3 regions of the Gracilibacillus salinarum genome follow, and region 3 is predicted to be linked to each of the others. Evidence: riboswitches for the same ligand, from Rfam matches in the RefSeq annotation. Region 3 holds a riboswitch; each other region holds the start of a gene.
The links. A riboswitch is a leader RNA that binds a small molecule or an ion and turns the genes downstream of it on or off. The one in region 3 is predicted to bind cyclic di-GMP.
Positions count from the first base shown of each region.

Region 1 (11,068 bases), 1.0 Mb from region 3:
TCCACGTGATTCTAATGATTCTTTCGCATAGCTTAATAAATCCTCATCAAAACCTGGTAAAATAGTAGACATCGCTTCAATGTCAATAATCTTCACGTCTTGGCGTGGAATATCGTATTTTTTACATAAAGCCGGAATTCGTTCAGCAAGTTCACCTAGAAATTCAATCCCGGTAAAACCGGCACCACCTACAACAATGGTAAGCATACTCGGATCAGGATCTTGTTCATTTCGGTAACGTGAGAATTGGTATTCAATATGGTCACGTATCATTCGACTCTTATCCACACTCTGAATAGAAAATGCATGCTCGTCCATGCCTGGAATGCCAAAGGTAGCTTTCTCAAAGCCTAAACCAATCACAAGAAAATCATAGCTTAGTGTGCCATTATCCAATTCAACCGTTTTGTTTTCCTTGTTAATTTTCTTAACGGTGTCATGCACAAAGTTAACATGTCTAGTATTAATGACATCAGAGATCATAATTCTGGAGCGGTTTACATCAATTGTGCCTGCAGCTACTTCGTGCAGCCATGTTGTCTGATAATGATAATTATGCTTGTTAACTAATGTAATATCCACTTCTTCAGGAGCGAATTGTTGCGTAAGTCGTTTCGTTGTCATCATACCGGCGTAACCTGCACCTAGTACTACGATTTTTGGTTTCTTCACTGTCATCTAATCATTCCTTTCCAGTCGATATCATTGCTAAACTATGATAGTTTATCTCACTTTTGACTAGATATGTACTCCATAGATATCATATTCAGTATAGCAAATGACACATAAGATCGTCTAATAAGCAATACCCTATTCACCATAAAGAAAAACTAAGTTTCTCTGCAAGTACAGGCAAAAGCCTTCATAATTAAATCATTATTTCCCGGGCGAAAATTACCAGCAACAACCCTTCCAGTCCTAATTCATACAATAATATACAACTACCTATAATATGGATTATGTAAATTAGGACTATCTGATATTGTGGTAATTTTGATATGAATATGTGCTTAGCAAAGCTCCGGAAATAGACTCCGCGTCCTGTGGGCACGGCTTCAGCTAGGCTACTACTTGAACAGCTTCTTTGCTGCCTTGTGCCGAGAAAGCATACTTCAAAGCAATAATGGCAGACACAGGCACAAATGAAGTGGATCTTCAGCTCGCGCTGAGGCATGAGGAGTCTCCGCCTATTTCCTACGCTTATGGGAAGTACTACAACGATTGGAACAGCTATTAGCAGTGGTGCTTAGCAATGTATTTCATCAATTATGGTGTAAATCTTGCAGATAGTGCTTCATATCCTAGCTGTCGCATAAATTGTGGAGCTATACATCAGCTGAGGCCAATCACGGAGACTCCCGCGGGATTGTGCAGGTGCTGAAGATCCACAACGTCTGCACCTGCGTCTTCTAGTAATGCTTCGAAGTAGGCTTCCTCGGTGCAAGGCAGCAGAGAAGTGATTCGTGTAGTAGCCTAGCTTCAGCCGTGCCCCGCAGGACGCGGAGTGGTTGGCTGAAGCGGTATCCTAGCACATGAATCATTTCAAAATTAATACTAAGCTGTTAGTTTACATAATCCATATTATAGGAACCCAGCTTCATCTTCTTTATTGTAGGACGATGCAGGAAGTTGCCTGGTTTCTGGGCTACCTCATGGTCTTGGCAGTTCATGTTAGGATTGCTACTATTTTTATCTTCCCCTACAGCAAAATAAAAACCCCATATTTTAAATGGGGTTTTTAAGGTCTAATGCTGTTCCACACATTTCTCTGCCATTTTCTTTGTCAGAAATTCTTTTACTTCTTCTTTTGAACATCCAATCTCTTTCGCTTTGAGCATTAGATAGATCCATTCATAATCCACGTTTACTTTCGATTCCATAACCTTTCTCCTCCTAAAATACAAATCTGTATTTCAGGCAGCTCAGCCGTCCGTATTGGATAAATGAACGGACCTGGAACTTTGCGTCCCTATCTTGCAATAGGTTTGCCTTTTTCTGATCATGCATGCTACACGAAAACACCTTGAACGAATTGCAATACCACAGCATACCTACAAAAACGAATAGTGCAGAAAAACAAAAAGTAATATAAACAGCTATTATAATTAGTATATTATATTCAGCTAATATAGAAAAATACCGCTTTTTTACTAGTAGTAACTTTATCTTGTATTAGCAAAATCAATCATATAAAACCTGTTTATACACTTTAATACCAATGAATGAGTGCAGAATTCTTGTCATAGCTATTATTCGGCAACGCATTCTAACAAAGATGATTCTTGGTAACACCCAGAAAAATTGATTTTGAAACAAGATGCTTGTCTAGTATTGTCAGCGTATAGTACATACAGACAAATAATCAGTTAGAATAAGAGCAATTTATCTGTTACCTTTTCTAATGTTCAAGACAATCGTTTATACGCATCCAAAAGCGAGACATCATTGATTAATATCATTCTAATAGTATATATTCGCTAAAAAAATTGATTTTCCTGCAAAAAAATTATTTTTTTAATAATTTTGAACTACGTATTTTAACTTAGTAGACGAAAGCCCACCTTATCAACTTACAGTCTTGACAGATGTAGTCCTTTTCGTTTATTTCGTTAAACGATTCATAATTAAGGGGTACGATTCCACTTTGAATGCATAAGCTAGAATATAACGAAAATATAGTGAAAATGAGGTGATATCTTGGCACGTTATTATCGTTATCGTCTACCACCCTGGGCAAGAGAATGGATTTTAATCTGTGAACGTTGTATATTACCAATTGTCGTATTTCAAGGGATTCGCACCATATTTTTCCCAACTACTTTTGACGTATTATTATTAGGAATATTGATTGGTATCTTGCTAGCCTTTCAATTAGAATGGATTTAACCTAAATCATCTATCGGATCCGTTTTCAATGTCTGATATATATATTCTTGCATTTGGAAGCCATGAAACAACTTACGGAACTCTACTTCGATTTCAACAGACTTTCTTACATTACTTGTGCCCCTTCTTGGCTGCATTATCTCTGACATAGATCGAAACCAGTTATGCGGAGACAGCAGCTGTAATACAAGAAGCGATTTCTCATAGTCTGATAAATCGATATAGCGACAATATACTGAGAATGATTCTGAGATTTTATCCATGTCGCAATCATGAAACCTGAACAAATACTGATAATAAGAAACTAAATCATAAGTTGGCGAAGTCATCAATGCATACTCCCAATTTAATAAGTACGTATTCATTCCAGTTGTCATATAATGGGATGGTTTTACGTTTCCATGGCATAACGTATATTTCATCTGATCTGTTTCTTCCATTCTATCTAAATATATTTCCTGCCACTCCTCCATTTTATTAAAAAGCTGCTCCACGTCACGATAATACATGCATATTTGTAATTCTGCTGGTGACATGAATCGTTTTGCTTCAAATAAACGAACATATTGCAGCATTTGCTCACGACAGTATGATAGCTCCTGCTCAAATTGGCTTTCTAATGTGCTCCGATTTTGTTTAACTGCTTCTATCTTATGATAATCCATCGTTGCGGCATGCAGCTTGCCAATTGTATGAATAGCTGTTGCATATTCATCTGCCGGCTGTTCGGATATTTCACGGTTAACCCATGGCATTAGATAATAGATCTCCCCGTTGTCTTCGACAAATGACCGCTGGTGAACAGTAGAATATACAGGCACAAAGCCAAAAATCTTTTTTCCCTGAATATATTGTTGAATTGCCTGCCATCTTCCTACGTCTTCTGGCAATAGTCTCGCATGCTTTAATGCATATTGTTGATGATCTGCTTCTATCTTGTATAAACGATCTGTGATTTGTTCAATAGACTCTGGCTGCAATTGATATGATTGTAATAGTTGTGACCACCTCATCGGCGAATCCCCCATTTCTGATTCATCAAATAAAAAATCCCTTGACAGGCTACCAAGGGACTAACAAATTATTCTTCAGAAGGAATCGGAATATAAATCAATTGTCCGGCAGAAACATCTTCATCTTCTAATCGATTCACTCTCATAATGTGTTTTGATGAGAGTTGATATCGCTCGGCAATCGTATGCATCTGATCATCTGGCTGGACGATATATAATTTCAACCGTGTGTAACTCGATGCTTCTTCATCTGCAAATACATTCAACAAATAGGATGTCTCATCTTGAGACTCATTTCTCGCTTTCACATGTAGTTTATCCTCTTCTTTTTCTGCTTCTGCAAGCTCTTCTTCAGCTGATATATCCTCTTCTTGATTCTGACGTTCTTCTGTGTCTTGCGCTTCATTCTCCTGCATGGCTCGAACGCTCGTGATAGGCACTACTTTCTCCTCTTCGTACTCTTCATTCGTTGTGTCGAGGTCTTCTTCATCCATTTCTAAATGAAACGTCTCTTCGTTATCTTCAGTCTGCTCATCGAATCGGTTTTCTTCAAAAGCCGGCAATTCCGTTTCCTCTGTATATTCACTTTCTTCTTCTTCTTTTGCTCGATCTGGTTGTGGTTCCTGTAAACCATGAATAGCTAATGTTGCTTCAATCGTCATCTTATTAACAGCATCCAAATTGTAGTCAAAATGATCGACTTCTATTAAGACATCATCTAATGATGCGATGCGATCGAGCGGCACAGACACATCAATGAGAAATTTATGAAAAAACTCATTCATTTCATCTGATAATGATTCTACTCGTTCGACATAATTGCCGTTCAACGGTTCTTCCACTCTAAGATCTGGTGTATCGCTTTTGATATATTCTCCTTTTAGTTCCATCACACCTCTAATCGAAAGTGTATTACCTAACTCCTCCATTGATATAACAGGTTCCAGACCTATTCCTAACATTTCCTTAATCTGCTGTTCGTTCTCAAATGCAACTACTTCATGAATATTAAATGTAAAGGCTTCTTGCAAAGCACTTCCCCTTCCTTTTGCTTAGCTAAGGCGTACTAGCATTTCATTAAACTATATGATGTGAGGAAGAAAAATATGCAAGCTTGACAGAGAGAAGTTGTATAACACCTCAGAACGAACAGGGATTTTCTTATCAGCAGGTTAAAGGCTTTGCCAAATACATCCCACAATGTCAAACTTCCTAATCCATATTATAAGAACACCCCTTCCTATTCAGCATGATTACTTCTATGACTGTACTTATATATACTTTCTTTGCTTATTAGAAAAAAGACATAACCCGCCAAGTCGTAATTGAAATTATATCAACTACCTATAATATGGATTATGTCAAGTGGAGCTGTGTTGATGTTGATATAATTTATCTGCTAAGCAAAGCTCCGGAAATAGGCTCCGCGTCCTGTGGGCACGGCTTCAGCTAGGCTACTACCTGTAAATGCTCCTTTGCTGCCTTGTCCCGAGGAAGCTTACTTCGAAGCAAAGCTTGCAGACACAGGCACAAATGAAATGGATCTTCAGCTCGCGCTGATTCCACGGGAGTCTCCGCCTATTTCCTACGCTTAAGGGAAGTGCTACAACGCATGGAACAGCAAAAAGCAGTGGTTCTAAGCATTATGTTATTCAAAAGCTGATATTTATAGTGCACACAATATGCTAGCAATTCCAAAAGTTGTAGAGCCCCCATCCAAGCGTAGGCCAACCACGTAGACTCCCGCGGGACAGGCAGGCGCTGGAGATCCACTTTGTGAAGTGCTTTTCTTCACAAAGTTAGCTTCAGCCGTGCCCCGCAGGAAGTGGTTGGCCGGAGCGGTATCATACCATACATAATATTTCAAAATTACCACTAAGCCGTTAGTTGACATAATCCATATTATAGGAACTCAGCTTCTTATTCAATATGGTTACTGCTGCAACTGTACTTTTTTGCTTTCTTGCCTGATAAAAAAAGCTTACAAACCAATGTGGCTTGTAAGCTTTTCGGGTTATGATAATTTTTGGAATGCTTTATCGACTGCTGCGATTGTTTTTTCAATATCTTGATCTGTATGAGATATAGACAGGAACAAGCCTTCGAATTGAGAAGGAGGAAGGAATATGCCTTCTTCTGCCATTGTCCGGTAATACGTAGCAAATGCTTCTGTATTTGATTTAGAAGCTGTCTCGTAATTAATCACAGGCTCATTTGCAAAGAAGATACCTACCATAGATCCTGCCCGGTTAATTTGCAGAGGAATATTATATTTCTCTGCAGCCAGTCTATATCCTTCTATTAAACGGTCTACTTTCGTATTGATATCATCATAAGAGGAACGATCCATTGCTTTTAATGTTTCAAGACCTGCTGTCATCGCCAGCGGATTACCAGATAACGTTCCGGCTTGATAAATATCACCAACTGGAGCAATACGTTCCATAATTTCTCGTTTACCGCCATAAGCACCTACAGGAAGGCCACCACCAATAACTTTCCCTAAGCATGTTAAATCAGGTGTGACCTCGAAATGACCTTGTGCACAATGGTAGCCAACTCGGAATCCTGTCATTACTTCATCAAAGATCAACAAGGATTGATACTGGTTCGTAATGTCACGTAATATTTGCAAAAAGTCTTCATTTGGCGGAACAACTCCCATATTACCAGACACTGGCTCAACAATCACCGCCGCAATATCATCACCAAACTGTTCAAAGGCATACCGAACGCTTTCGATATCATTATATGGCACTGTTATCGTGTGCTGCGCAACACTCTCAGGCACACCAGGGCTGTCCGGCAACCCTAAAGTTGCAACACCAGATCCTGCTTTAATTAATAAAGAATCACCATGACCATGATAGTTTCCTTCAAATTTAAGGATTTTATTTTTTCCTGTATAACCACGTGCCAGACGCAATGCACTCATGGTTGCTTCCGTACCAGAATTAACCATTCGCACCATTTCGATAGAAGGAACACGATCAATCACTAATTGCGCTAATTCATTCTCTAATAAAGTCGGTGCCCCAAAGCTAGTCCCTTTTTCAGCCACCTCTTTTAGTTTTGTGACTACTCGATCATCAGCATGACCTAAAATTAACGGTCCCCAGCTTAACACATAATCAATGTATTCATTGCCATCAATATCATAAATTTTGGATCCTTTACCGTGATCCATATAAATCGGGTTCATTCCCACAGATTTAAACGCTCTAACTGGAGAATTGACACCACCAGGCATTAATTCTACCGACTCTTTATATGCATCAACAGATTTTTGATTTTCTCGCATCATGATCGCCTCCTTAGTTTTCTTGCAGCCATCTTGCTACATCTTTCGCAAAATACGTAATAATAATATCTGCTCCAGCACGCTTCATGGCAGTCAGCTTCTCTAACACAATCGCTCGTTCATCAACCCAGCCATTAAGACTTGCTGCTTTAACCATTGAATATTCCCCGCTTACGTTGTAGGCTACCACCGGAACAGGAAATTCATTTTTTACGTCCCGAATAATATCCATATAAGAAAGAGCTGGCTTTACAATTAAGAAATCAGCACCCTCTGCTCTATCAGAAGTCGCTTCTCTGATTGCTTCCAAGCGATTAGCCGGATCCATCTGATATGTTTTTCTATCGCCAAACTGTGGTGTACTATCAGCTGCATCACGAAATGGCCCGTAAAATGCTGAGGCATATTTAACTGCATACGACATAATCGGAACATTGGTATACCCTGCTTCATCTAGCCCTTCGCGAATTTCTGCTACAAAGCCATCCATCATGTTCGAGGGTGCAATGATATCTGCGCCAGCTTCAGCTTGCGTTACTGCCGTTTTCACATGTAATGGTAATGATTTATCATTATCCACATCTCCATGTTCAATGAGTCCACAATGGCCATGCGAGGTATATTCGCAAAGGCATGTATCAGCGATAATCAGCAGCTGATCTGTTCTTTCTTTAATTTGACGAATGGCTAGTTGAACGATTCCATCAGGATCATATGCCCCTGATCCAACTTCATCTTTCTCTTTCGGTATCCCGAATAAAAGAACGGATGGGATCCCTAATTCCAGTAATTCATCAATCTCATTGTCCAAATAATCTAGAGATACTTGGAAAACTCCTGGCATTGAAGAGACTTCGTTTTTTATTTTTTCCCCTTCAACGACAAATAATGGGTAAACTAAATCATTTACTTGTAATTCTGTTTCACGAACGAATCGACGCATAACGCTGGAAGACCGTAAACGACGATGGCGGTCAAATCGTGTTGTAGACATTATTTATCACCTTCTCTTATGTAATCAAGATAAGTAGCTACCATATTCTCAATCGTAAATGTCTCAGGATAGATAATTTGCTGAAATCCATGCTTTTCAAGTGCCTCGCTTGTCGTCGAACCAATGGCAACGGCTGTCACATTCTTCTTCACCTGTTCCAAAAGCGAAGCAGCTAAGAATTGGTGAAACGTATTTACCGTTGAAGGACTTGTAAAAAAAACAGCATTCATTTCGGTCGCTTTTTCCTGAAGCAATGGTATTACTTCTTTATTTTTCATTGTACGATAAATCACTATTTTTTCAAAAGAAAGACCTTGTTGTTGTAATTGTTCGGGGATTTCTCTTCTGGCGTTACTTCCACATAATAAAGCAATATGACAGGACGAAACAATCTCACGAAATTCGCGAACCATTGTACTCCCAGCGAAAATAGAGGGAACAAAATCCACACGATATCCATACTCTTCAAGAAGTTGAGCGGTTTTCTCCCCGACTGCAGCAATTTTTTGATCTATTTTCAGTCCCAGCTTTTTAACAAATTGGTCAAAAAAATGTACGGTATTCGCACTAGTGAAAAAAAGCCAATCATATTGACTGATCTCCTGTAAGCTTTTTTGGACATCTTCCAATAAGCATTTCTCAAAATAAAGCAGAGGAACTCTCTCACAGTGAGCACCGTAAGATTCCAATAAATAGACTAAAGGAAGCGCTTGTTTCGCTTCCCTCGTCACCATTATTCTTTTGCCTGATAAAGGCTTGTTCATTCCTGGTTCGCCTCAATCGCTTCATCGACTAATTCTTGTGCACCACGTGCCTGGAGTTTCTCAGCTGCCTCTTTTCCAACCTGTTCAGGGTCCGTACCAGTCACGGTTTCTTTCAGGACTGTCTTACCATCACTGCTGGCAACCAGTGCAGTAAGTACAATACTATCACCATCTAAATAGGCATAGCCTCCGATTGGAACAGAACAACCACCATTTAGTAAATGCAAGAAAGTCCGCTCTGCTTTGACGGTTTTTGTTGTGTAATCGTCATTGATTTTAGTGAGCAATTGTAATAATTCCTCATCATCTTCACGGCATTCAATTGCTAATGCTCCTTGACCGACAGCAGGTACACAAATTTCAGGTTCCAAATATTCCGTTACGATATCCTCGCTCCAGTTCATTCGTTTTAGCCCAGCTGCAGCTAAAATAATCGCGTCGAAATTTTCTTCTTTTAATTTGCGCATGCGCGTTTCAATATTTCCCCTGATCCAATGAATTTGCAAATCAGGACGAGCTGCCAGAATTTGTGATCCCCTTCTCAAGCTGCTTGTCCCAATTACTGCACCTGCAGGTAAGTCCGCTAATGCAACATGATTATTGGAAATAAAAGCATCCCGGTGATCTTCACGTACCGGAATAGAGCCAATGATTAACCCTTCTGGCATAACCGCAGGCATGTCCTTCATACTATGAACTGCAAAATCAATTTCTTTGTCATACATCGCATTTTCAATTTCTTTAACAAAAAGACCTTTTCCCCCAACTTTCGATAATGTCACATTGAGAATTTGATCCCCTTTAGTTACGATCTTTTTGATTTCGAACTGATATTGATCACCTACATGTTTCTGTAACTGTTCAATCACCCATTCCGATTGCGTTAAAGCTAAATTACTTCTTCTTGAACCTACGACTATTTTGCGCATTCATGACGCCCCCTTAATCCTAATTTACATATGAAAATTCGATAAACTGTTGAATAAAAAGAAATTAATTAATAATATCAGAAAAGCGATAACGTTCCATGTTAAAATCTTCTTCCCACGATAACCTTGTTTGATCCGAATATACAAGTAGCCTGCATATATGGCAAAAACAAGTATGGAACCTATTGTCTTGCTATCGCCCCAGTAAAACTCTGTCCCCGTCATATAAGCCCATACGACACCTAAAATGATCGACAGGATTAACATTGGTTCTGCAAGTACAATCAGGTGAAAAGCACGCTTTTCCAGTCCTTCTAAGTCTTGGAATCTTCTTAACCATTTATACCCTATTTTTCGTTTTAATAACTGATATTGCATAAAATATAAACATGCTAAAATAAACGAAATTGTAAATAACCCATAAGATAACAAGGCTAGCACAATATGTGCAAATAACATTTCATTTAATACCATCGGAATTTGATTGGAATCAGTCAGTCTCACCGATTGCAGTGTATGCACAATCATAAAGAAGAATCCAAATACACTCATAAAAAACATAAAGAATTCAAGTTGGAAAAATCGATGCACAACGAGTGAGAATGTAATAATAATCCATGTGTACGTATACAAACCATCATGCAACGTTTGTATTGGCAGACTGGAATTTTGCCATATCTCCGTTAATAAAAAAATGGTTTGAAGAATCCAAACCACAGAAAGCAACCAGAAAGCAATATGGTTTGCTTTCCGGTTTTGGTAAAGAAAATCTATAAAATAGAATATGACACTTAAGCCGTATAACATCAACATGCATTCATGAATAATTCGTTCAGCCAACATAAAGGGAAAACCACCCAATTAATGTGTAGACACATTTTGTAGTCTTTGTATCATTTTCTCCTTCTTTTTATCAAAGGTAATAACTTTATCATCTTCTGTTTTTTGAACATTTTCGTTCACTAGCTCTTCGATGTCAAAAATTTGCATAAATAATGATAAAGATTGCTCTGCATTTTTTTGACCTGCTAATTCTTTTGCTTGCAGAATTGGTTGTTTCAATAGTTGATTCACTATACTTTTCGTATGTTTGTTTAACACTTTACGTTCACGATCTGTTAAGTTAGGCATTTTGCGTTCTATACTTTTCATGGTTTCTTTCTGAATTTCAAGCGCTTGTT
Region 1 is NZ_CP095071.1:900,302-911,369, forward strand. Features, by position in the region: gene MUN87_RS04550 (NAD(P)/FAD-dependent oxidoreductase) at 1-678, opposite strand, end outside; gene MUN87_RS04555 (anti-repressor SinI family protein) at 1,746-1,880, opposite strand; cyclic di-GMP riboswitch class I at 1,914-2,000, opposite strand; gene MUN87_RS04560 (YszA family small membrane protein) at 2,698-2,886, shown strand; gene MUN87_RS04565 (phosphotransferase) at 2,883-3,899, opposite strand; gene MUN87_RS04570 (LysM peptidoglycan-binding domain-containing protein) at 3,968-4,930, opposite strand; gene hemL (glutamate-1-semialdehyde 2,1-aminomutase) at 5,914-7,200, opposite strand; gene hemB (porphobilinogen synthase) at 7,214-8,194, opposite strand; gene MUN87_RS04585 (uroporphyrinogen-III synthase) at 8,194-8,958, opposite strand; gene hemC (hydroxymethylbilane synthase) at 8,955-9,887, opposite strand; gene MUN87_RS04595 (cytochrome C assembly family protein) at 9,912-10,730, opposite strand; gene hemA (glutamyl-tRNA reductase) at 10,749-11,068, opposite strand, start outside.
Region 1: it holds a riboswitch for cyclic di-GMP, as region 3 does, so the genes downstream of both, MUN87_RS04555 (anti-repressor SinI family protein) here and MUN87_RS09135 (response regulator transcription factor) in region 3, are expected to answer to the same signal.

Region 2 (11,068 bases), 790 kb from region 3:
AAGCTTACTGTTGGAAGATCTTGAACTATCGTTACACGTTCTGCATCAACTCCATGCGTTAGGGATTGGAATAGAGGTTGATGACTTTGGGGTTGGATACTCCTCCTTAGCTTATTTGAAGAAGTTCCCGATTGATGTATTGAAAATTGACCGATCCTTTGTGATGGATCTTTTTCAGGATCATAAAAATATAGCGATACTGCAAGCCATAATGGAAATGAGTAAGGCGCTGGAATTGAAGGTGATAGCAGAAGGTGTGGAAAATTTCGAACAAATAAAATTATTAGAAGAGCTCGGGTGCCAGATATTCCAAGGCTACTGGTTTTCAAGACCGGTAAAACAAGAAGAACTGCTATCAACTATTCATTATATTAATCAAGAGAAATTGTCAGCTTTTAGTTTATAAGAAAACCGTGACATAACAATTAAGTCTGCATTATAAATAATTTGTGATACGTGACAGGGTTTCAGTTTGAATGTTTAATGATCAATAGAATAGCCGAACATAACGTGAATTCTCTAAGCTGGAATATGATGTTATGTTCGGCTTTTAGTTGACTAAATAGACCGATCCGAATTAAAAGATTTCTTTTTTAAGACAATAAAAGATAATTTCGAACCTCTTTCTGATTAATTTCCCACGGGAACGTTCTAAGCTAAGATGTATGGTCATCATATACTTGATAAATCCTGTAGGTAGTTTAATAGGATAATGGTTGGTTTACCCATTTTCCCTTAATTTCAGATATAAATCCAAAAATTACATCTTTATATTATTTTATTTGTGTTTATTTGTGTTTGACTTATTGGGTAAAAAGGTTTATTCTTTTTTAGTAAGGAATATGAAAGCGTTACAAATAAGGGGGAGAAGAATAATGATGCGTAAAGGCTTTTTAATGAAGGTGTATCCGGATATGCATGACGAATATGAAAAGCGTCATAACGAAATATGGCCAGAGATGGTAGAAGCCTTACACCGACACGGGGCAAAAAATTATTCGATTTTTCTTGATAAAGAAACCAGTACATTGTTTGGTTATGTAGAAATCGAAGATGAAGCGTTATGGAGCAAAATGGCCACCACTGAAATCAATAAGAAATGGTGGGCATTTATGGAACCAGTTATGGAAACGAATACAGATAATAGTCCGGTAACGACTAATTTACAAGAAGTTTTTCATATGGACTAATTCATATCATCTAACGGAGGTATAACAAATGGGGAAAGCTATAAAAAGAAAAGAAACAACAGGATGGTTAGCAACGATAGCGATCGCTATGGCGAATTATATTGAAGCTGGGGCAATTATTGCTGCAGCAAGCAGTTTAACATTATGGCAAACATACCTTGGCATTGACAGCGTTGGGGTAGGTTTGTTAAGTGCATTAAGTGCAAACGCTTTAGGAGCGGCTGTTGGTGCTCTTTTAGGTGGATATATTACTGATAAATATGGCCGGAAAATCGTCTTTAATTACGATCTACTAGTTTATATGTTTGGTATTCTATTAATTATGTTATCGTTTAACTTCCCAATGTTGTTGATCGGTACAATTATTACAGGTATCGCAGTTGGGGTAGCAGTACCTGTATCTTGGACATACATTGCCGAAGAAGCACCTTCTAAACAGCGTGCAGCACGAGTGGGAGCTTCACAATTAGCTTGGTCTATCGGTCCAATGATTACGTTTGCTCTTGCAGTATTACTCGAGCCATTAGGATTATTAGGCTCTCGTATCATATTCTTTCATTTGCTTGTAGTTGCATTTGTAACATGGATTTTAAGACGAGGTTTACCAGAATCACGTATCTGGACAGAAGACAATTTGAAAAAACAGAAAGAGCAGCAAAAAACAAAACTAAAAAAGAGTTCTCTGAAAGAGTTATTTTCTTTAGCAGTTAATAGACAAGCGTTATTTCTGTTAATCGGTATATATTTATTTTGGAATTTAACAGCTGGTGCAATGGGTTATTTCATGCCATATATTTATGAAAATGTAGGCGGTTTATCTAATGGACAAGCTAACTTGTTACAAGCATTTTTATGGATGTTTACCGTACTGACAACCTATTTTGGTTTTATGAAATTAGCAGATAAAGTAAGTCAGCGCTTCCTTTTCGGTTTAGGTGCAGTTATCGGTGTAGTAGCTTGGATTATATTAACGTTCATGCCGATGAACTGGGTATCATTAGTATTATTCGTAGTTCTGTGGGGCTCTGCAGCAGGTATCGGTGCCCAAGCATTCTATGCCCTATGGACAAGCGAGTTATTTGTTACAAGATACCGTGCCAGTGCTCAAGGCTTCATGTATTTCTTAGTACGTACTGGTATAGCTATTTGGTCGTTTATTTTACCTATTTTAATGGACGCACTTAGCTTTACAGTAGCAGGTGTTGTAATGATTATATTCCTGATCATTCACCTGATTATCGGTATAGCCTTAGCGCCAAAAACAAGAGGAAAAACGTTAGAACAAATTGAAGAAGAACGGTACGGGGTATAAAAACTCTACTTTGGAAGACGCTTGCGCCTGTAGCAAGCGTCTTTTTGTATTCAATCAAGAAAGTAATAAAAAAGCAGTCACAGCAGTAACCATATTGAACAATGAAGCTGAGTTCCTATAATATGAATTATGTTAACTTGCGTTGTGACCATTTTGCAATAAAGCCCTAGTTTACATAATCAATTGCATCGCCCGTAAAGGTGTTAGCCAACGCAGTTTTTTTTGTCAAAAATCTTGCCAGATGATTAAAAGTTAATTGACAAAATACCGAGAGGGGTATAATATGAGTGTTGTATTATTTTCTTCATAGCGTCTCATTTAGTATGATAAAGGTATAACTGATATAGAAAGGGGCGTCTTCATCATGGAATACGATGCGAAAGTGATCAACCGAATGAAACGGATTGAAGGACAAATCCGTGGATTGATTAAGATGATGGATGAAGGCAAGGATTGCAGAGAAGTCGTTACACAGATGTCTGCTTGTCGCAGTGCATTAGATAGGACGGCTGCGTTAATCGTTAGCACGAACCTTGAAAAATGTATTCGAGAGGAACAGGAATCTGGTCAAAGCTCGGAGGAACTAATAAAAGAAGCAGTAAATTTACTGGTGAAAAGTCGTTAAATAAAAAAGGTAACTGTCTTATACGTTTATATTACGCTTACGGAATAAGACAGTTTCTTTTTACATTTATAAATACCCATACAGGTATAGGTAAGGAGAGGTTAGAATGACTGAAAAAAAGAAAACTACAATTGTGTTATTCAGTGGAGATTATGATAAGGCTATGGCAGCCTATATCATTGCAAATGGGGCTGCTGCTTATGACCATGAGGTGGTGATTTTTCACACTTTTTGGGGGTTGAATGCGTTAAGGAAAGACGAACACCTTCATGTAAAAAAAGGTTTACTCGAAAAATTACTTGGCTGGATGATGCCCAAAGGGGCAGACAAAATGGGACTGTCAAAAATGAATTATCTAGGCATGGGTCCACACATGATTAAACATGTAATGAAGAAGCATAACGCTTTACCAGTCCACGAATTGGTAGACATGGCACAGGCACAAGGGGTAAAATTGATTGCATGCACCATGACCATGGATCTTCTTGGATTACAAAAAGAAGAATTACTAGAAGACATTGAATATGCAGGTGTTGCAGCATATATTGGTGGATCAGAAGATGGAAATATTACATTATTTATTTAAAATTGCTATACTAAGTATAGATAATTTATGGGAGGTATCAACATGAACGAAATTCAACCAAATCAACTAGCTGAAAAATTAAAAGAAGGAGAAAAACTTCATATCGTAGATGTACGGGAGGATGAAGAAGTAGCACAAGGGATGATTCCGGGAGCCAAACAAATCCGCTTAGGAGAAATACCTGATCGCTTGGATGAATTTGATCAGAATCAACATTATTATATGATCTGCCGTTCAGGTGCAAGAAGTGGACGTGCCACAGAATATTTAGAAGCGAATGGCATTAAAGCAACAAACATGACAGGCGGCATGTTAGCCTGGGAAGACGAAGTTGAATAAGCTTAGGAGAAATCAGTTCAAAACACGAACTGATTTCTTTTTTTATCTATCAAGAAAGTATATAAGTCTGGTCAAGTCAGTAATCATATTGAACATGATGTGGAGTTCCTATAATATGGATTATGTAAACAAAAGCTGTATTGCAGAATGGTCATTTTGATATCGTTTATCTGCTTAGCAAAGCTCCGGAAATAGGCTCCGCGTCCTGTGGGCACGGCTTCAGCTAGGCTACTACTTTGAACTACTCCTTTGCTGCCTTGTGCCGAGGAAGCTTACTTCGAAGCGGTACTTGCAGACACAGGCACAAACTAAGTGGATCTTCAGCTCGCGCTGATTCCACGGGAGTCTCCGCCTATTTCCTACGCTTATGGGAAGTTCTACAACATTTGAAACAGCTAAAAGCAGTAGTTTTAGGCATTATGTTATTCATTCTATTCCTGTTATGGATACATTGATCAATATGCTACCCCATACAAAAGTTGTACAGCCCCTATTCTAGCGTAGGCCAACCACGGAGACTCCCGCGGGATTGTGCAGGTGCTGAAGATCCACTTTGTGAAGTGCTCTTCTTCACAAAGTTAGCTTCAGCCGTGCCCCGCAGGACGCGGAGTGGTTGGCCGAAGCGGTATCCCAGCACATTAAATATCTCAATATGGATGTTTGGCTAGCGATGGTTAGTTGACATAATCCATATTATATATCATTTATGTCAATTAGGACCGGGCGGGTTATGCTCGGTTTTTCTTATAAGTCAAGAAAGTATAAATTTTGGGCTATATGATGTTCGCTGACAGAAACGGCCACGTCCGGCTCCAGCGCCCAGAGACTAGGCGACTTCGCGAAATCGCCCTACGATAAGTCATCATCGATTCGCAAGCTCACCGTGATTCCTTTATCTCAGTTGATTCGCTCCACTCGCTACGTCTCTAAACGGGCGCTTTCGCCTTTGTTCTTAGGAAAAAGAAATTCATATATATACCAAATTATATTGATTATTTGCTACCAGATATATTAAAATAGATAGGAATATAGTTTTAATAGAAACTAAATAATTGGCAAATTATGTGATAAAATAGTACTATATAATTAGAAAATGGCAAATCTATTGAAAAATAGAGACGCAAAACCACAGATCTAAGGTGAATTTTCACGATGATGGCTGGGTTACCTGATAAGTATCACAGGGGAACCTATACATTTTTGTATGGGTTTTTTATATGAGTTTCGTTAGATCCTTCAGTATGAAATAGTCGTGAAGCTCGATAAATTACGTGAAAAGTAATTGTTAAGAGAATCTGTTTAAATGGTAATACCAGACAAGGAGCTAAGAATTATGCGCAAAATAAATTACAAGCTTGTTAGTTTATTTATTTTCATAGTAGCGTTGACCGTCATGGCGCAATATATTTCCATACCCCTGATCTTCGGTGTTACGTTAAGCTTCGCTCCTATCCTTTACTTAGCTTCTATTCGCCTGTTTGGCGTGAGATTTGCTCTTTTGTTAGTTAGCGTAATGAGCGGAATTACTTATTTTACAGGCATGGATAACGGCTTTGTTTTCTACAGTATCATAGAAGTATTGTTAATTGGTTCTTTATATGTAACAAAAAGAAAAGATTTATTTACCTGGAGTTTCGCCTATTCTTTATTGATATTCTTAGTGTATTCTCTAATCGTTTTATTTTTTTCTGATTTATTACCTCATTCCCGTGTGCTGACAGATTTCCTGGTTGTTCAATCGGTGACTGAAATATTATTTGCAGCACTTGTAGCGGATATAATTTGCGATTACCTACCATTAATACCAAAATTAAAAAGGTATTTTGGACATCAGCACCGCTTATACTTTGGTCAGGTTATATCGCATCTGTTAATCTTCTCTGCAGTTCTTCCATTACTGATCATCATCTTAGTCAATACAAAACAGATGGAGAGTGACTTATATCAACTATATCAGGAAGAACACCAACAGTTATCGGAGCAAATTCAATATAAGATTGATGAGATGGATTCCGGTGAGATTCAAAGTTATCAATTGGATGCGGTAACCGAAAAAGCAAGGATTAAGGAAGTATTTGATCAGTTTATAGGTCAATCTAATAAGCGGATTTTTATACTGGATCAGAATAATCAATTATGGGTTGATGCAAATCAACTGACAGTCGATACAAATATTGAATATTTTACAACGGGTTTTGTTAAAGAAATACATAATGATGGGTTCATTTGGCTGCCTGTCCGAACTCCATCCATTTTTGACTGGTCGCAAGGTTATTATATAGGGGAAATGAAGTTCTTAAATAAAAGTACGTTTCTTGTTATTCCGACTAACGGTAAAGTATTGGAATTAACACGTGACTTAATTGATTATTTATTGTTTGCACTGTTCGTTTTGTTCGTGGCTTTGTTTTTTGGCATGCTTGTCAATAGAATTTTATCCAATTCCTTAACGCGTCTTACTCAGATGACAAGTGATCTTCCTGAGAAAATGCAGCGCCAGGATAATTTTTACTGGCGAGATACATCCATTTTTGAATTTTCAAAACTAGGGCTGAATATTGAAAAAGTAGCAAATCGTCTTCAGTCGATGTTTATTGAAGTAAGAAAGAAAAATGATCTATTAACTGCCCGGACTGATCAGCTAATGGAATCGGAAGCAAAGCTCTATCAATTAGCACATTTTGACACACTTACTGATTTACCCAATCGCCACTCTTTTCATACAGATTTAACTGAGTGCTTAGATCGTGAGGTGCGTGAGGAGCGATTTGCTATTATTTTTATAGATTTAGATAAATTTAAACAAGTGAATGATACACTCGGTCATAGTGGTGGTGATTTGCTTTTGCAAGTATTTGCAAAGAGATTAATAGAATTTCAACAGACAATGCCCGTTATTTTTTATCGTTTGGCGGGTGATGAATTCGTAGGTATTGTGGAATTATCGAGAAATGAAGAAGTTAATCAACTCTGTGATGAGTTACTGACAATTATTCAGCAGCCACTACTGGTTAATAGAAAGGAAATACTTCTCTCTGCGAGTATCGGACTCAGCTTTTACCCAGATCACGGAAATACGATTGATCAATTATTACACCATGCCGATACGTTAATGTATGAAGAGAAAAAACTTCATCATAATACATTGAAAACAGCTAAGGAGGCGGACAATTGAAAAAAGTTGGCAAAAAGATAATATTTATCTTGTTATTGCTACTGTGCGGGTGTAGTAATGCGGATTTCACTTCTTTTCAATCGTCTCCATTAGCGCCAGAACTTCTAATACAAGAAGAAGTTCAGGGAGAACAACAGCGACTGGAAGTGTGGACTAATACCAATATATTCAGCGAGTCATTACCTGGTTTTCTCGAGAGCCATCAAGGGGTAGAAGTGACAATTAAAGTGTTTGATAAGGACGAATTGCTGGACAAGTACAGAAGAAGTTTAATTGCGGGTGAATCACCGGATGTATTCGTCATCCCAGACAATTTCCTAGGTGAGTTCTCTGATATTACTGGCTTTGAGAACTTGCTTAATGAACCTTACTATGATGAAGATTTTTTTGCTGAGAGACCTTCTAGCTTATTAAAACGCTATCAGGATGAAAAAAAACAAACGATGTTCGCAATGCCGTTATTGTTCTTTCCATATGTAACGTTTTATCGAGCGGATATATTACGTGAGTATGGATATCCAACTGATCCTTATCAATTAGCAATCTTCCTAAAGGAACGCAGTAATTGGATGGAAATGGCACAGGAATTAGCCCAGGATGGACGTTACATTTTGGAATCTGAGCATAAGCTGATCGAGATGCTCTTAAGAACGAATTATTTTTTGGATGACCAATATCATTATTTAGCAGCGGAACCGCCTTTCTCTACCGCGTTTGTAGCAGCAAGTAGTGCAGCTGGTTTTGAGTTAAGTCCTTATTTAAATATATGGGATTCTAATGGTCAAACAGCACTCAAAGCAAATCAATTAGTGATGTTTCAGGCGGCGAGTTATACACTTGAAAACTTAAAAGAATGGGTTCCTGATCAGGCAGGTAAATGGGGGATGACCAGTTTGCCATTTGACGTGGCAGGAATTGATAATAATGCCAGCATGTCGATCGCTATTTCAGAAACAAGTAAACAAAAAGAGCTGGCATGGGCATTTATTCAAAAGATGTCAGACGATATGCTTCATATGTATAAGAATGTAGAGCATGATTCGTATCTTCTTAATCAAGACTTAGAACAATTATATTGGATGGTGTTACATAAAGAATTACCGGGTAAACCACATTCACTGGACCAGCAAATTTTCTTTTACTGGAATGCGGCGTTAAAAAATTTTAATGACGGCAAAGCTATAACATATGAAACAATTGATCAGGTTAACCAGCAAATTTTAAATGCGATTAAATATGATCAGCGTGCATTACATAACTATTTGACAAATACAGAATAGCTTCGTATATATCGATTTTACTTTGCAGATGCTAAGTGAGAGGTGATAATGATGGTTCACAATAAAAAAGCGAAAGTCGGCGAAAAAAATTATCAGCCCGACGATTATCAGCAATCAGACGAACGTAGTAAAGGTCTAGCAACAACACATGAACAAGCAACAGACACATTAAAAGAAGGTTACAATGAAGAAACTGGGGCGGAAGAGTCGTAACCACAAATAAAAGTCGAACATAACACGAAAAACAGACATCGTGTTATGTTCGACTTTTCTCTTATATTTGTAGTATTTATGTGGTGAAAAAGTGTGGAATTAAAATTTGAGGGGAAATCTATCCAGTATACTTGCTTTAGGCAAGTTCCATCATTTTAAAACTGTCATAGAATAGTTTGACGTCAATTGACTAAGAATTAGAGGCTGTTCTGAAAGAAATTGCTTGATTCGTATATTTCAGATATAATATTCTGTGCATTTTATGATATGATTAAAGATGTGTTTCTGAAATTATTTTCTAAATAACGAGTTAACGTCATATAGTAGAAGTGATGTACGAATGTTATAAGTTGAGATTGAAAAGGGAGCGTTCAATTGTGTTTATCGAAGTTGATCAATTAAATATACATTATAAACAAACAGGAGAGGGTCGTCCAATTGTGATGTTGCATGGTTGGGGAACGAGTCTCGATTTATTTGATGACCTGCAGCAGAAGTTGAGTAACCAATTTCAAGTTACTTCACTTGATTTTCCTGGATTCGGGGCAAGTGATGACCCCAGTGAATCATGGAATGTTGATCAATACACAGATTTTTTAGAGAAGTTTTTGCAAAAATTACAAATAACAAATCCAATTTTAATTGGTCACTCTTTCGGAGGGCGTGTATCGATAAAATATGCTGATCGCCATCAGCAAGGTGTGCACAAAATCATCTTGATTGGCAGTGCCGGTATTAAGCCGAAACGAAAATTAGATTATTATGTAAAAGTATATAGTTATAAAACGTTAAAAAAAGTACTTAGTTTACCTGGAATCAACCGTTATAAAGACGATATAATTGCAAAGTATCGCGGAAAAGCTGGTTCTGCTGACTATCAAAATGCTTCTCGCGTAATGCAGCAAACGTTAAGTAAGGTTGTGAATGAAGATCTGCAAAATCATATGCCAAATATTAAAGCACCTACTTTGCTTATTTGGGGAGAAAATGATACCGCTACGCCTGTTAGTGATGCAAAGGTGATGGAACAATTAATCCCTAATGCGGGTCTGGCTGTCATCGAAAATGCTACCCATTACGTGTTTCTTGAGCACAAGCAGCGGGTAGCCATTATTATAGATACTTTTTTAGAAGAAGATAAAGGAGCAGTATGATCATGCAAATCGTTTTAAGCTTATTAAGTGTCATATGGATCGCCTATTTGTATTTTCGAGTTAAACAGGGCCTTCATATGTTGCAATTGAACAGTTATTTTAATAATCGTTTATACAGGTGGATGACAGGGCACCGGATGCGTGTTTTTCCTGTCAATGAATGGCTGGCGCTAGCCGTTGCCATCATTTATTATTTTACGGAAAATTGGATTGTTTTTTTGATCGTGTTATTAGGACTTTTCGTACCAAGAAACAAACAAGAGAAGAAAAAGCTTGTTGTAACAGCCCGGGTAAAACGTCTGATCATTACAATAGCCATTATTTATCTCTTTTTGATTGCTACTAGCTTGCATTTCATCTGGAATAATTATCCATTAAGCTATGCAGTATTCGTGATCGTATTAGGATCATTGTTTACATATGCTATTATTTTATTAGCTAATCTAATAAATCGTCCGATCGAAAATAGAATTAAAGAGCACTATTACCAGGATGCAAAACGGATTATTGATAGTGCCAAAAATACAAGAAAAGTTGGTATTACAGGAAGTTTCGGGAAAACAAGTACAAAATTCATCCTGGATACGATCTTATCTTCTCATTTTAATACATTGAAAACACCGAACAGTTTCAATACAAAAATCGGGGTTACGATTACTATCCGTAATTCATTGAAACCATACCATGATGTATTCATTGCAGAAATGGGAGCAAAAGAGCCTGGCAATATTCAGGAAATCTGTGAGCTTGTTGGTCATAAATATGCGATTCTTACAGCCATTGGCGAACAGCATCTAGAGACATTTAAAACATTAGAAAATATTAAAAAGACAAAATTTGAAATTGTTGAAACATTACCAGAGGATGGTATCGCCTTTTTAAATGGTGATGATGAGAATATTATGTCTTATACACCAAAGAATCCTTGTCGCAAAGTTTATTTTGCGATTGATGATCAAAAGGCTGATTATGTGGCTTCTAACATACGTTTCCACAATAAAGGGACGACATTCACCGTTTCAAATAAAGCAGGAACATTGCATGCTGATTTTGAGACGAAATTGTTAGGGAAGCATAATGTTTACAATATTTTAGCAGCGATAAGTGTTGCTTGGGAAATGGATGTACCGTTAAATAAACTGCAGTTAGGTGTAAAGAAAATTCAGGCAGTTAAACACAGAATGGAAATAAAAA
Region 2 is NZ_CP095071.1:1,151,093-1,162,160, reverse strand. Features, by position in the region: gene MUN87_RS05725 (EAL domain-containing protein) at 1-406, shown strand, start outside; gene rhaM (L-rhamnose mutarotase) at 876-1,190, shown strand; gene MUN87_RS05715 (MFS transporter) at 1,219-2,502, shown strand; gene MUN87_RS05710 (metal-sensitive transcriptional regulator) at 2,867-3,127, shown strand; gene MUN87_RS05705 (DsrE/DsrF/DrsH-like family protein) at 3,234-3,713, shown strand; gene MUN87_RS05700 (rhodanese-like domain-containing protein) at 3,756-4,052, shown strand; cyclic di-GMP riboswitch class I at 5,138-5,224, shown strand; gene MUN87_RS05695 (diguanylate cyclase domain-containing protein) at 5,386-7,227, shown strand; gene MUN87_RS05690 (ABC transporter substrate-binding protein) at 7,224-8,507, shown strand; gene MUN87_RS05685 (DUF4025 domain-containing protein) at 8,556-8,720, shown strand; gene MUN87_RS05680 (alpha/beta fold hydrolase) at 9,098-9,874, shown strand; gene MUN87_RS05675 (UDP-N-acetylmuramoyl-tripeptide--D-alanyl-D-alanine ligase) at 9,877-11,068, shown strand, end outside.
Region 2: it holds a riboswitch for cyclic di-GMP, as region 3 does, so the genes downstream of both, MUN87_RS05695 (diguanylate cyclase domain-containing protein) here and MUN87_RS09135 (response regulator transcription factor) in region 3, are expected to answer to the same signal.

Region 3 (11,068 bases):
GACAGGCTCTCTACCAAGCACATCTTCCACATCAACATTCTTCAAAGAACTAACTGAAATTTTGCCGGAGACAATATCCTCTATCTTCGGTACCATTTGTACTCGTTTATTCGTACTGTTACAAATAGTAACCAGTTCAGATAAAGCACCATTCGTTAATGACGGAATCGCGATGACAATGTGATCAATTTCTAGTTCACTTACGATATCAGGAATTTCTTTCGTGTGTCCTGCAACCGGAATATCGTATAATTGCATTTTATGCTTGGCCATATCGTCGTCGACAAAGGCTACTGGTAATAGATCGTTATGATGCTGTTCATTCTTTAATTGCCTTGCAATCATCGCACCTGCTGACCCTGCACCGACAATTAATGTTCGTTGTTTATTCTTCTTATCATGCATGAAACGGTCCCGGTAGACTCTCCAGACAAACCGCGAGCCGCCGATAAGCATTATATGTAATAACCATGTGACAATAAGTGCTCGTTTATAAATCGTAAAATCATTAAATAAGAACTGAACAATTCCTGTTGCTACAATCGTAAATGTGATCGCTTTTACAATAGCAATTAATTCTCCCACACTCGCATATGCCCATACCTTGTGATACAGCTTGTAGATAAAGGCGAACAAGTGATGGAAGAGAAGCAGCGCGATTGATGATACTGCCACTACTTCTGCCTTCTGCAAGGAATAATTCGGATAAACAACCCAGGAAGCGATAAAAATGGCAGTACTTACGATGATTGAATCTAATAAAACTAATAATAATATCCGTTGCTTATAACCCATCAGTAGATCCCTTCCATCTCATTATTATTGTCTTACTTCGAATTCACTTGCCAGCTGATCAACAAACTTCCGTACATCAGGACCGATTTCCTCATTCTGAATGGCAAATTCAATCGTCGTTTTGATAAAACCTAGCTTTTCACCAACATCAAAGCGTTTTCCTTCAAAATCATAAGCAAATACACTTTGAGTCTGATTTAACTGCTGAATCGCATCGGTTAATTGTATTTCACCGCCAGCACCGATCTCTTTTTGCTCTAAATAGTTAAAGATTTTTGGTGAAAGTACATATCGTCCCATAATTGCTAGGTTCGATGGTGCCGTTCCTTTATCTGGCTTTTCAACAAATTGTCTTACCGAATAGCTGTTACCATCCTGTTGATCAGGATCTACTATGCCATATCTGTGTGTCTCGTTCTCGGGTACTTGCTGGACCCCAATAATCGAACCGCCCGTGCGTTCATATTCATCGATCAATTGTTCCAGGCAAGGTTTATCTGATTGGACAATATCGTCACCAAGTAATACCGCAAATGGCTCATTTCCAATAAATTTGCGTGCACACCATACGGCATGTCCAAGTCCCAGCGGTTCTTTTTGTCGAATATAGTGAATATCCACACTGGCAGGTTGTTTTGCTTTTTCCAGCAGTTCTAACTTACCTTTTTTCAATAAGTTATCTTCTAATTCAAAGTTATTATCAAAATGATCCTCAATGGCCCGTTTTCCTTTTCCCGTCACGATAATAATATCTTCTATTCCTGATGCAATCGCTTCTTCAATTATGTATTGGATCGTTGGTTTATCTACGATTGGCAACATTTCCTTTGGCATTGCCTTCGTTGCCGGTAAGAATCTTGTTCCTAATCCCGCTGCAGGAATAATTGCTTTTCTTACTTTTTCCACGGATCATCATCCTCCATTGTCTTTTCAAACATATATTTGAAATACACGATAAACATTATATCGAAAAGGTTAGGACTTAACAACTAGAAAATTCCTAAAATTTTTCTTTTTTTAATTCTTTCGGGAACATCACCAATAACGTTTTCTCCATTGACTAAATATTGCGAATTTTCCATTAGCCAAAAAAGCGTCTCTGTACCGAATTCATCCTTAATCACACTATGCGCTTCCTGCATCACAAATCCTCTGGTTGTGACATTATGAGCATCTGTTGCGATGAAATGTGTGAGATTTGCCTCGACTAATTGCAGGCTTAATTTCTTAATTTTCTTACCGAATTTTCCAGCGATGCTTGCAGCGGTAAGCTGCGTTAACGTGCCATTACTCACTAAATCGTATAAAATATTAGGGTTTTCCATTATTTCTTTATTGCGTTCGGGATGGACAATGATTGGCTTGATTCCTTGCAGTTGCAGATCAAACATCAATTGCGTTGTATAACGCGGAACATGGTTGGATGGTAGTTCCACGAATAAATAGCCACTTGATTCATTAAGTGGTAACAGATGTCCTGCTTCTAAATCGGTTAACATTTCTCCATTTATCCGTGTTTCCTGGCCGGGTAGAATTGTTAGAGGTACTGCTTCGTCTTGTAATCTATTGTTCAATTGATCTACTGCTGTAATAATATCATCTTTGTAGTTATCATAGCTGCCATTTAAGTGATGAGGCGTCGCAATTATCGTGGTAATTCCTTGCGATACGGCACTTTTCGCCATTTGCACACTTTCTTCGGTATGTTTCGCACCATCATCAATTCCAGGCAAGATATGACAATGAATGTCGATCATTCGATTCATCGCATCCTTCCTTATCTAAATTCATATTTCTTATGCCACACTGTCATATTAGGATAAGTATAGCAGTATTGGAAAGAAATTAAAATAGGAGAAATTAGACGAGTTTTGTCGAACATCATTAATTTATGTAAAATGTTTGCTAATTCCTCCATTTTTATGCTAAATAATGCCAAAAATTTTCTTTTTCTTAATGCGTACAGGCTCCTCACCTTGTACTATTTTACCTTCCATTAATAGAGTCATATTCTCTTGAAGCAGGTAAAGCTGTTCTAACGATACCGTCTTCTTTAATGTATTCCAGGCAGATTGTAAATAGAATTGTTTCGGATCTGCGGTATCCGAGCTGATAAAATGAGCAAGATTATGTTTTACTAATTGTTGCGCTGTTTTTTGTATTTTTTTGCCTTTCTTACCGACAATACTTCTGGCGCTCACTTGAACCAGCGCACCATTCTTCACCAGGCTGTACAGCATATTAATATCCTCTTGAATGTCCAGATTTTTCTCAGGGTGGACAAGCACTGGTTTATACCCTTTTAATTGAAGTTCATAACAGAGCTGTTTCGTATATTGTGGTATATGATCAAACATGAACTCTATGAAAATATATGCTGGATCATTCCCATAGGTGATCAGTTTGCCTTTCTCTAAATCTTCTTCCAGATTACCGTAAATGCGAATGGTTTGGCCAGGGAGAATCTCTACGTTTATTCGTTCCTGACTTAGTTGTTGATTTAACGTATTGATGTAGCTTATGATGGATTCTTTATTAATTTCCTGTTTTCCTTGTATATATCTCGGTGCAGCAATAATATATTTCACGCCAGCCTTCTCTGCTTCCTTTGCCATTTGAAGAGCAGACAGCTTATCCTTTACGCTATCTTGATTGATTGGAAGAATATACGGATTAATATCCAACATTAATACCATCCTTTCTCATTACCCCTTATATTATATGAGACTTTCGTCCTGTTCTATATAAAGAATATCATATTCGTTATAAATTGAAAAGATGAATTTCGAGATATGTATATTTTTTTACAATTCGTTCATTCATAAAGGTGATTTTGAATACTAAAAAAAGCCATTTAACTCTAGGATGACTAGTCAAATGGCTTTCATTCTGCTATTAATTTCCGTAATAATAATAATGACCTTTTTTCTGTTCACGGTCGTTGAGGACCACTCCTAACAATTTCGCATTACCGACTTCCAGCAACTCTTTTGCCTTAATTGCTGCATCATTCTCCGTCTGGTTACTCCGTACGACCATCACCGCACCATCACATATGTTGGCAAGAATTTGGGCATCTGTAACGGCAAGAACAGGCGGGGTATCAAATAAAATCACATCATATTCTTCTTTAGCAGCCACGATCATCTTCTCCATTGCTTTCGAACCTAGTAATTCTGATGGGTTAGGCGGAATCGGGCCACAGCTCAATAGATCCAGTCCGGCGACATCACAATTAGAAATCGATTCTAATAAGGTTGACTCTCCCACCAATACACTGCTCAATCCTCTTCTGTTATCCATTCTAAACGTGTAATGCAAGGTTGGCTTCCGCATATCCGCATCAATTAGAAGCACTTTCTTTCCTTGCTGAGCAAACACAATCGCTAAATTCGCTGTGGTAGATGACTTACCTTCCGATGGTCCTGATGAAGTAACCAGCATTGTTTGTAGATCACCGTCAACGGAAGAGAACTGTAAATTAGTCCGAATCGTTTTGTATTGCTCAGATATCGGAGAGCGTGGGTTCATTTTCGTAATTAAGTGACGAATGTTCGATACTTTAGACTGTTTTTTTCTTCTGGCCATTGAAGTTCCCCCTCTCACGCTTCTGACTGATGGATACGGACTTCCCCATCGTCATCATATCTTTCTCGTCAATATGAGAAATGACACCAAGTACAGGTAATTCCAAAGTTTTTTCCACATCTTGCTCTGTTTTCACCGTATTATCGAGGTATTCAAATAAGAACGCTAAGCCTACCCCGATCATAGCACCGATAACAAGTGCGATAGCTGTATTCAGCATTGGCTTCGGATTAACAGGCGTTGGATTGGCTGGGACAACCGCTTCTGATAAGACACTCACATTGTTGACATTCATTAATTCAGGTAAGTCTTCCTGAAAGATCGCGACAGTAGTATTGGCAATCTCTGCTGCCAGTTCAGGATCGGAATCGGTTGCGGATAGCTTCACTACCTGAGAACTCTCCGAATTCGCTACCGATATTTTCTCACTTAATGCGCCAGGTGAAATCGCCAAATTCAATTCTTCTATAACTTGATCCAAAATTCGATTACTCGTGATGATATCATTATATGTATTAATTATTTCCAAGTTAGATCTAATTTGATTTATATCGACACTTTGTGCTTCACTTGTATCCTGGTTAACAATAAATTGCGTACTAGATTGATAGGTTGGCGTTAAGACAAAATAACTAATAATTGCTGCTGCACCTGCCGCTCCAATCATTAACAATAGAATCAGCAAAAGGCGTTTCTTCAATACTTCAAAAATCTCTTTCAGTGATATCGTTTCCTCCATAGTTTAGTAACCTCCGAATGAAATGTATTTCTGTCAAATAGCATACTTAGCACATTATATTCGAAATTATAACACAATACATTTTGATATGACATAGCAATATACCTTTTATTATGTAAAATTCATACAATTATTCTTGAATATCTTAAAAAATTCGACATTCAGCTCGTCTTTCAGCGTGTACTGTAGTTTCTTTTATTCTAACTTTTCACTACAACGAGCTTACTCATAACTAAGAGGTTATATCATCCTGCCTTGCAAAAAAAGAAAGCCTGTGTCCCTCCTGACACAGGCTTTCTTTTTTTAAGAAACGTAAAACCATTCATTCCGAAAGGCTGTAATGACTGCATTCGTCCGGTCTGGTACTTCTAATTTACGCAAGATGGAGCTAATATGATTCTTTACCGTTTTGTCTGTGATATAAAGCTTTTGACTAATACGTTGATTACTATAACCTTTTGTCAAGAGCTCCATCACTTCCCACTCGCGGTTGGTAAACACACCAACGGGTCTTGACTCTTTACGATTATAAATCTGGCGGTAATCGCCTAGCAGAACTGGTGCAAGATCCTGGTGGATATAATGGTTACCCGCAACGATTTTTTCAATGGCTCCAATTAATTCTTCCTTTTCCATTCCGTTAAAGAAGTAACCGTGTAAGTTCATTTTGAACAGTTCGGTTAGATTCTCATGGTGTTGATTCTCCGTCCAGATAATAATTTTCTTGTTGTTCTCCATATATTTCTCTACAAGCGACATGGTGTCAGTCTTAGTATCAATATCAATGATTAACAAATCAATGATATAGTCTCGTAATTTCTCTTGTTGTTTCGGTTCCACTGCGATTACATCATAATCCTTGAATTCCGTAGAAAGCACCCCTACCAAACCCTCGCGATAAATAGAAGCTTCTTTCACAATTGCAATTCGCATGTTTTTACCTCCTCATTTTTATTCCCAAAAAAAATGGCTATTCCTGAAAAGAACAGAAATAGCCTAAAATGACAAAAGAAACTTTGTCATACACACACGTATCCGATTAGTGTTATTTAGGTAACCAGGCGATCATAGGTATAAGATATGAAGATAAATACCCTTAGACCCTAGGCTTTGCGTCCTACTCTTTCAAATAGTTTGCCTTTATCAAATACTTCAATTATCTATGTCTATCATACCGTTTTCCTATATTAATTGCAATAACCATCAAGGTATTATAGCAAAGATAAATCAAAAGACTTAAATAATTGAAGAAAAAAACCATTTTTATGAGTTTTAATACCTAACATTTTCTGTTTAAATCTGTCGAAAATAGCGGAATTTTGACATTGATAGAATAAGAGAGCTTGAGATGTTTACTTTTTTCGGCAGGTTATATAGGAAAGATAGAAGGAGGCAGATAATAAAAATATAATTAGAAGCGATTGTAACACCATGCTCGATCACCCTTTTTGTTAGATTATTTATCTTGAATTCAATGTATTTTATTATATCGAATGATATAGTGACATTTCAATAGCGAAACCCCTGTATTATTGTTATATTTTGGCGAATTGGATAAAATTATTCAGCTGGCTACACATGGACCGTGGCGATCCATGGTAGCCTTACATTTTCGTGCTCAAATCGAGAAAAAATGGCTATGGTCTATTGCTCTTTTTTCTCTGTGACCGCTTGGTTCAGTTTTCTCGCTAAATCATCAGATGCTTGCTCCATATATTGATTCACCACATCGAATACATCTGACGAAACAGCAGACAATCCCGCTGCCATATTATCAATTAAATCTGCTTGGTCTTGCTCGGACAATGATTCATAAAAGAGTCCTGCTTGTGTAAAATCATCGTGTTTTTCAATGTCAGATCGTTGCAATGTTCCTTCCACCAATCGCCCATTACCGCTAGTAACTAAATCACCCGGCCACCAATTTGCCTCCTTGTTCACAGGAACATTACGGAAATCCGGTCCTATACGGTAACGTTGAGAATCCCAATATATATTTGCTCGACCTTGCAGCATCTTATCATCGGATAGTTCTGCACCATCCAATAAATTCGTTGGGGAGAAGGCCGCCTTTTCTACTTGCTCCATGTAGTTATCTGGATTTTTGTTTAACACCATACGACCGACAGGAAGGAATGGAAACTGTTGCTGATCCCAAATTTTCGTATCATCTAATGGATCATAGGGTAAGTTCAATGACTGTTCAGGGTCCATCACCTGAACATACAATCCATATTCGACTGGTTCACCTTTTTCAATCGAGTCATATAAATCCTGCCCCGCAATATCCGGGTTTTCGCCCGCTAATCTCACAGCTTCCTCATTACGGATATACTGTTGACCTGCCATTGGTGACCAAACATATTTCACATAGTATCGCTTACCTTCTGTGTTTTTCCAGACATATGTATTAACACTATAGCCTGGTATATGACGCAGACTTTTTACTGTGCCTAGATTGGAGTACACAAGTAATGTGAATAGCAATGACTCCGGTGCTCTTGCGACGAAGTTCCAGTAACGGGTCGGATCGATTAAGTTGTTTTTCGATGATGGAAGAAATGCCTTAATCGCTTCAGGGAAACGAATCGTGTCCCGCACTGAAAAGACTGGAATATGATTAAACACAAGATCAAAAATACCTTCTTCCGTATAAAATTTAGTGGAAAAACCCCGCACATTTCTGGATGTATCTGGTGTTCCTTTTGTACTAACCGCTAATGAGAATCGCACAAATACCGGCACCTGTGTTCCTGGCTCTTGCAGAAAAGAAAGCGACGTGTAATCGGACATCGAATAAATGGTTTCAAAGTAGCCGAAAGCGCCCCATCCCTTCACATGCACAGGCCGTTCTGTAATCTTTTCATGGATAAATGTCTGTAGTGTTTCATGTTCAACGCTATCTTGTTTTAAAATGGGCCCTCGTTTTCCTACTGTTTGAGAGTGAAGTTTAGCTGGCAAGTCTATATTCCATTTATAGGGCCTTGCGAATGAAGGGGAATGATTCTCTGACGTATGGTTATGTTGGGAATTTGTATTCTTCTTATTCATAAATTCTCCACCAATCTTTTTATAGTCTATAGAGTGTATGATAAGAAGTTGGTGCATATAACATAAAGAGTTCATTATGAAGCATGATAGAAGGAATTTGAAAGCGTTAATCCAAGGACTATTAATTTTCCCAATATCTTATAGACAGAGGAATCAATTGGGCATCGTCTATATTGACATAGGACTAGAGCTTTGGCAACTGGATGCTGTTATGAAGCCTTTACAGAACTGGAAACGTTGAAATCGAACAGATTAATTAGGGCGATACCTTAATTGATTCGATGAATAATGAAGAAGAAAACTGAAATAATAAGCAGATAAATGATTGAAATGAGGTGAATATCATGAAATATAAGAAATTAGCATATGGTCTGTTTACTGCCATTCTTTCCACTTCCTTATTAGTCGGGTGCGGGAATGGTAATGATGAGCAAGAACCGGATCCAACCGAAGAACCTTCTGAAGAACAAAATCAGGAGTAAAAGGCATCATATGTATAATGGTGTAGTGTGGTATCGTCAGGGAGAAGCTTTACATTATAATACAAAAACTCGCTGACGACACCACGAAATAGTTACTGCATTTTTTTAACTTTCTGTTGAACGGGCATCAATTGCAGCTACTTGAATACTGAAAGAAAAACATATGTGTTTGTTTTTTATGATATTTCCGACTAAACGGAACTACTTATTCTAGTTATTACTGATAATCTGTTTTTGTCGTGCCATCATAAAATAAATGATAACAACCTTGCCATCGTCGTTACGATACGCATTAGTAAATCTATCAAGTCTTCCATTATTCCAGCCTATATAAAGTACCATTTCGATTTCTTCATTCCGAATTCCCCCTACATCAATAGCTCCAATCGCACCATCTAAGAAAGACTGATTGAATTTATAGCCTGCTTTAGTACCGACATTGAAGAGCCAGATTGTTTTGCCCTCATAATCACCTGGTGCTTTGAAATTCGTTTTTCCAAACAACAAAATCTCTTTTGAAACTCCAAAACGAGTTCCAAAGTCGTTCGTATGACGGCTTCATTAGTCATACAACCATCGTATTCGCACGATATATTATTCTCTCGTGGGAAAACCGATGTAGTACAGACGAGAGAACACTTGGCCGCATGTTTTATGAATTATGTGATGAAGTTCATGGTCTCGATTGGGGTGTGGCACTTCAGCACTTGATCGAGCTTCTTGAAGATGCCTTGAAAAACAGAGCAACAAGAAAGTACAAAAATTAATCAAAAGTCAAGTCCAACAATGGATTACAGGCTTATCCAACTATATCAATGATTACCTTCCTATTTCAGTCTGCGAAAGTTGAGTCAATTATTATAGGCGCTAATTTTCTCTTACCGACATTCTCTACCCATAGAATACAATATATTTTTTCAATGTGACTAGATTTACAAATTCTTCTTAACTCTAGATTTTTTATATCGTAAGCGACCAATACTCAAGTATATAGGAAAATACCCAACACTGAGCTAAACCAAGACTTGAGATAGATTAGCGAATGTGTGGGATACGCATCTTTTATCGGTGGATCTATAGTGAAGCCACGCAGTAGTCAATCCACTTGTTGGACCATTAATGTTCTCACTTCTCTTATGGTTCGAGACCATTTTAATTGGTCGCTCTCAAACCGCTTATACAGTAACCACCCCCATTCCAATATAGTGCATTAAAGCGGTCTTTTTTGTTCCCACAAAAGAAAAAAAGCATCCTGGAATGGGATCTAAGTCAAACTGTGGTTGGACGGTATAAGCTAATGAATCAATGCCATAGCGCATATCCGTTTTACCACATACGATATAACATCTTTTCGCATCCTCTACATTTACAATCAAATCAAAACCTCCTATGCTTTTGTCTTAGGATAAGTGGATAGGAGAATGATCGGTTCATATAGATACTTCGTTATTGGGCGCTTACTTTATATCTAGCTTATTTCAATTCTATAAATTTCCATTAAAAAAGCATCACTTCCGTCTTTCAATCAACAGAAGTGATGCTTTTATATGTTTATACTATATACATTATATACTTATTGTCTTCTACGACGATAGAACATGAAAGTAACGGTACCACCAATCACAAAAAGAGCTCCCCATAACGTATAATTAAAAATATTTGTTGCTGTTGTAGGAAGACTAGATTGAGTCTTTTCTTCACCATTTACTTCCAATTGATTCAGCACTTCGACTTTCGTTCGTTCAGATTGTCCTAATTCTATTGTAAATCGAATAGGTGATGGATCAAGCGTATAACCTTTAGGAGCTTTTGTTTCTGTAAAGTAATACTCTCCAGGCTTTAAATAATCAACAATAATCATACCATTTTCATCGGTGGTAAGATCTTGCGCAATAAGTTCGCCATCCTTATTTTTTAAACTGAATTCTGCCCCATGTAGGGTCTTTTCCTTATTCTTACTGTCTAACTTTACTAATTCTACGCCTGAACGAATTTGCTTATTAGTTAATGCTATTTTTTTAGGTGCTAATTGTCCTTTATCAATTGTGAAGGATATCGGTCGATGGGAGTGATAACCTTCTAACGGCTCCGTTTCTTTTAGCAGATATTTTCCAGGACGTAAATCTTCAATTAAAAGCTTGCCATCTTCTCCTGTTACAAGATCCTCTCTTAATATGTTTCCTTCTGCATCTTGCACTTCAAACTTCACACCTGCTAAAGGTAACGATGGATTATCAAAATCTACCTTGGTTAATGCAAAATCACCTTTTACAATGGTATTATCGGTAGAGATTAATAACGTTTCACTTTGACCTAAATCAATCGTAAAGGTGAGAGGTGCTGAATCTAGCTGATAGCCATCAGGAGCTCGCGTTTCGACAAATTGATAAGTACCTGGCGTTAAGTCCTCCAC
Region 3 is NZ_CP095071.1:1,945,179-1,956,246, forward strand. Features, by position in the region: gene MUN87_RS09105 (polysaccharide biosynthesis protein) at 1-795, opposite strand, end outside; gene galU (UTP--glucose-1-phosphate uridylyltransferase GalU) at 820-1,701, opposite strand; gene MUN87_RS09115 (tyrosine-protein phosphatase) at 1,785-2,552, opposite strand; gene MUN87_RS09120 (tyrosine-protein phosphatase) at 2,721-3,482, opposite strand; gene MUN87_RS09125 (CpsD/CapB family tyrosine-protein kinase) at 3,691-4,383, opposite strand; gene MUN87_RS09130 (YveK family protein) at 4,358-5,122, opposite strand; gene MUN87_RS09135 (response regulator transcription factor) at 5,426-6,055, opposite strand; cyclic di-GMP riboswitch class I at 6,172-6,271, opposite strand; gene MUN87_RS09140 (catalase) at 6,767-8,173, opposite strand; gene MUN87_RS09145 (hypothetical protein) at 8,518-8,655, shown strand; gene MUN87_RS22515 (type 2 periplasmic-binding domain-containing protein) at 8,866-9,159, opposite strand; partial or broken gene MUN87_RS09150 (IS4 family transposase) at 9,147-9,505, shown strand; gene tnpB (IS66 family insertion sequence element accessory protein TnpB) at 9,831-10,031, opposite strand; gene MUN87_RS09160 (SpaA isopeptide-forming pilin-related protein) at 10,229-11,068, opposite strand, start outside.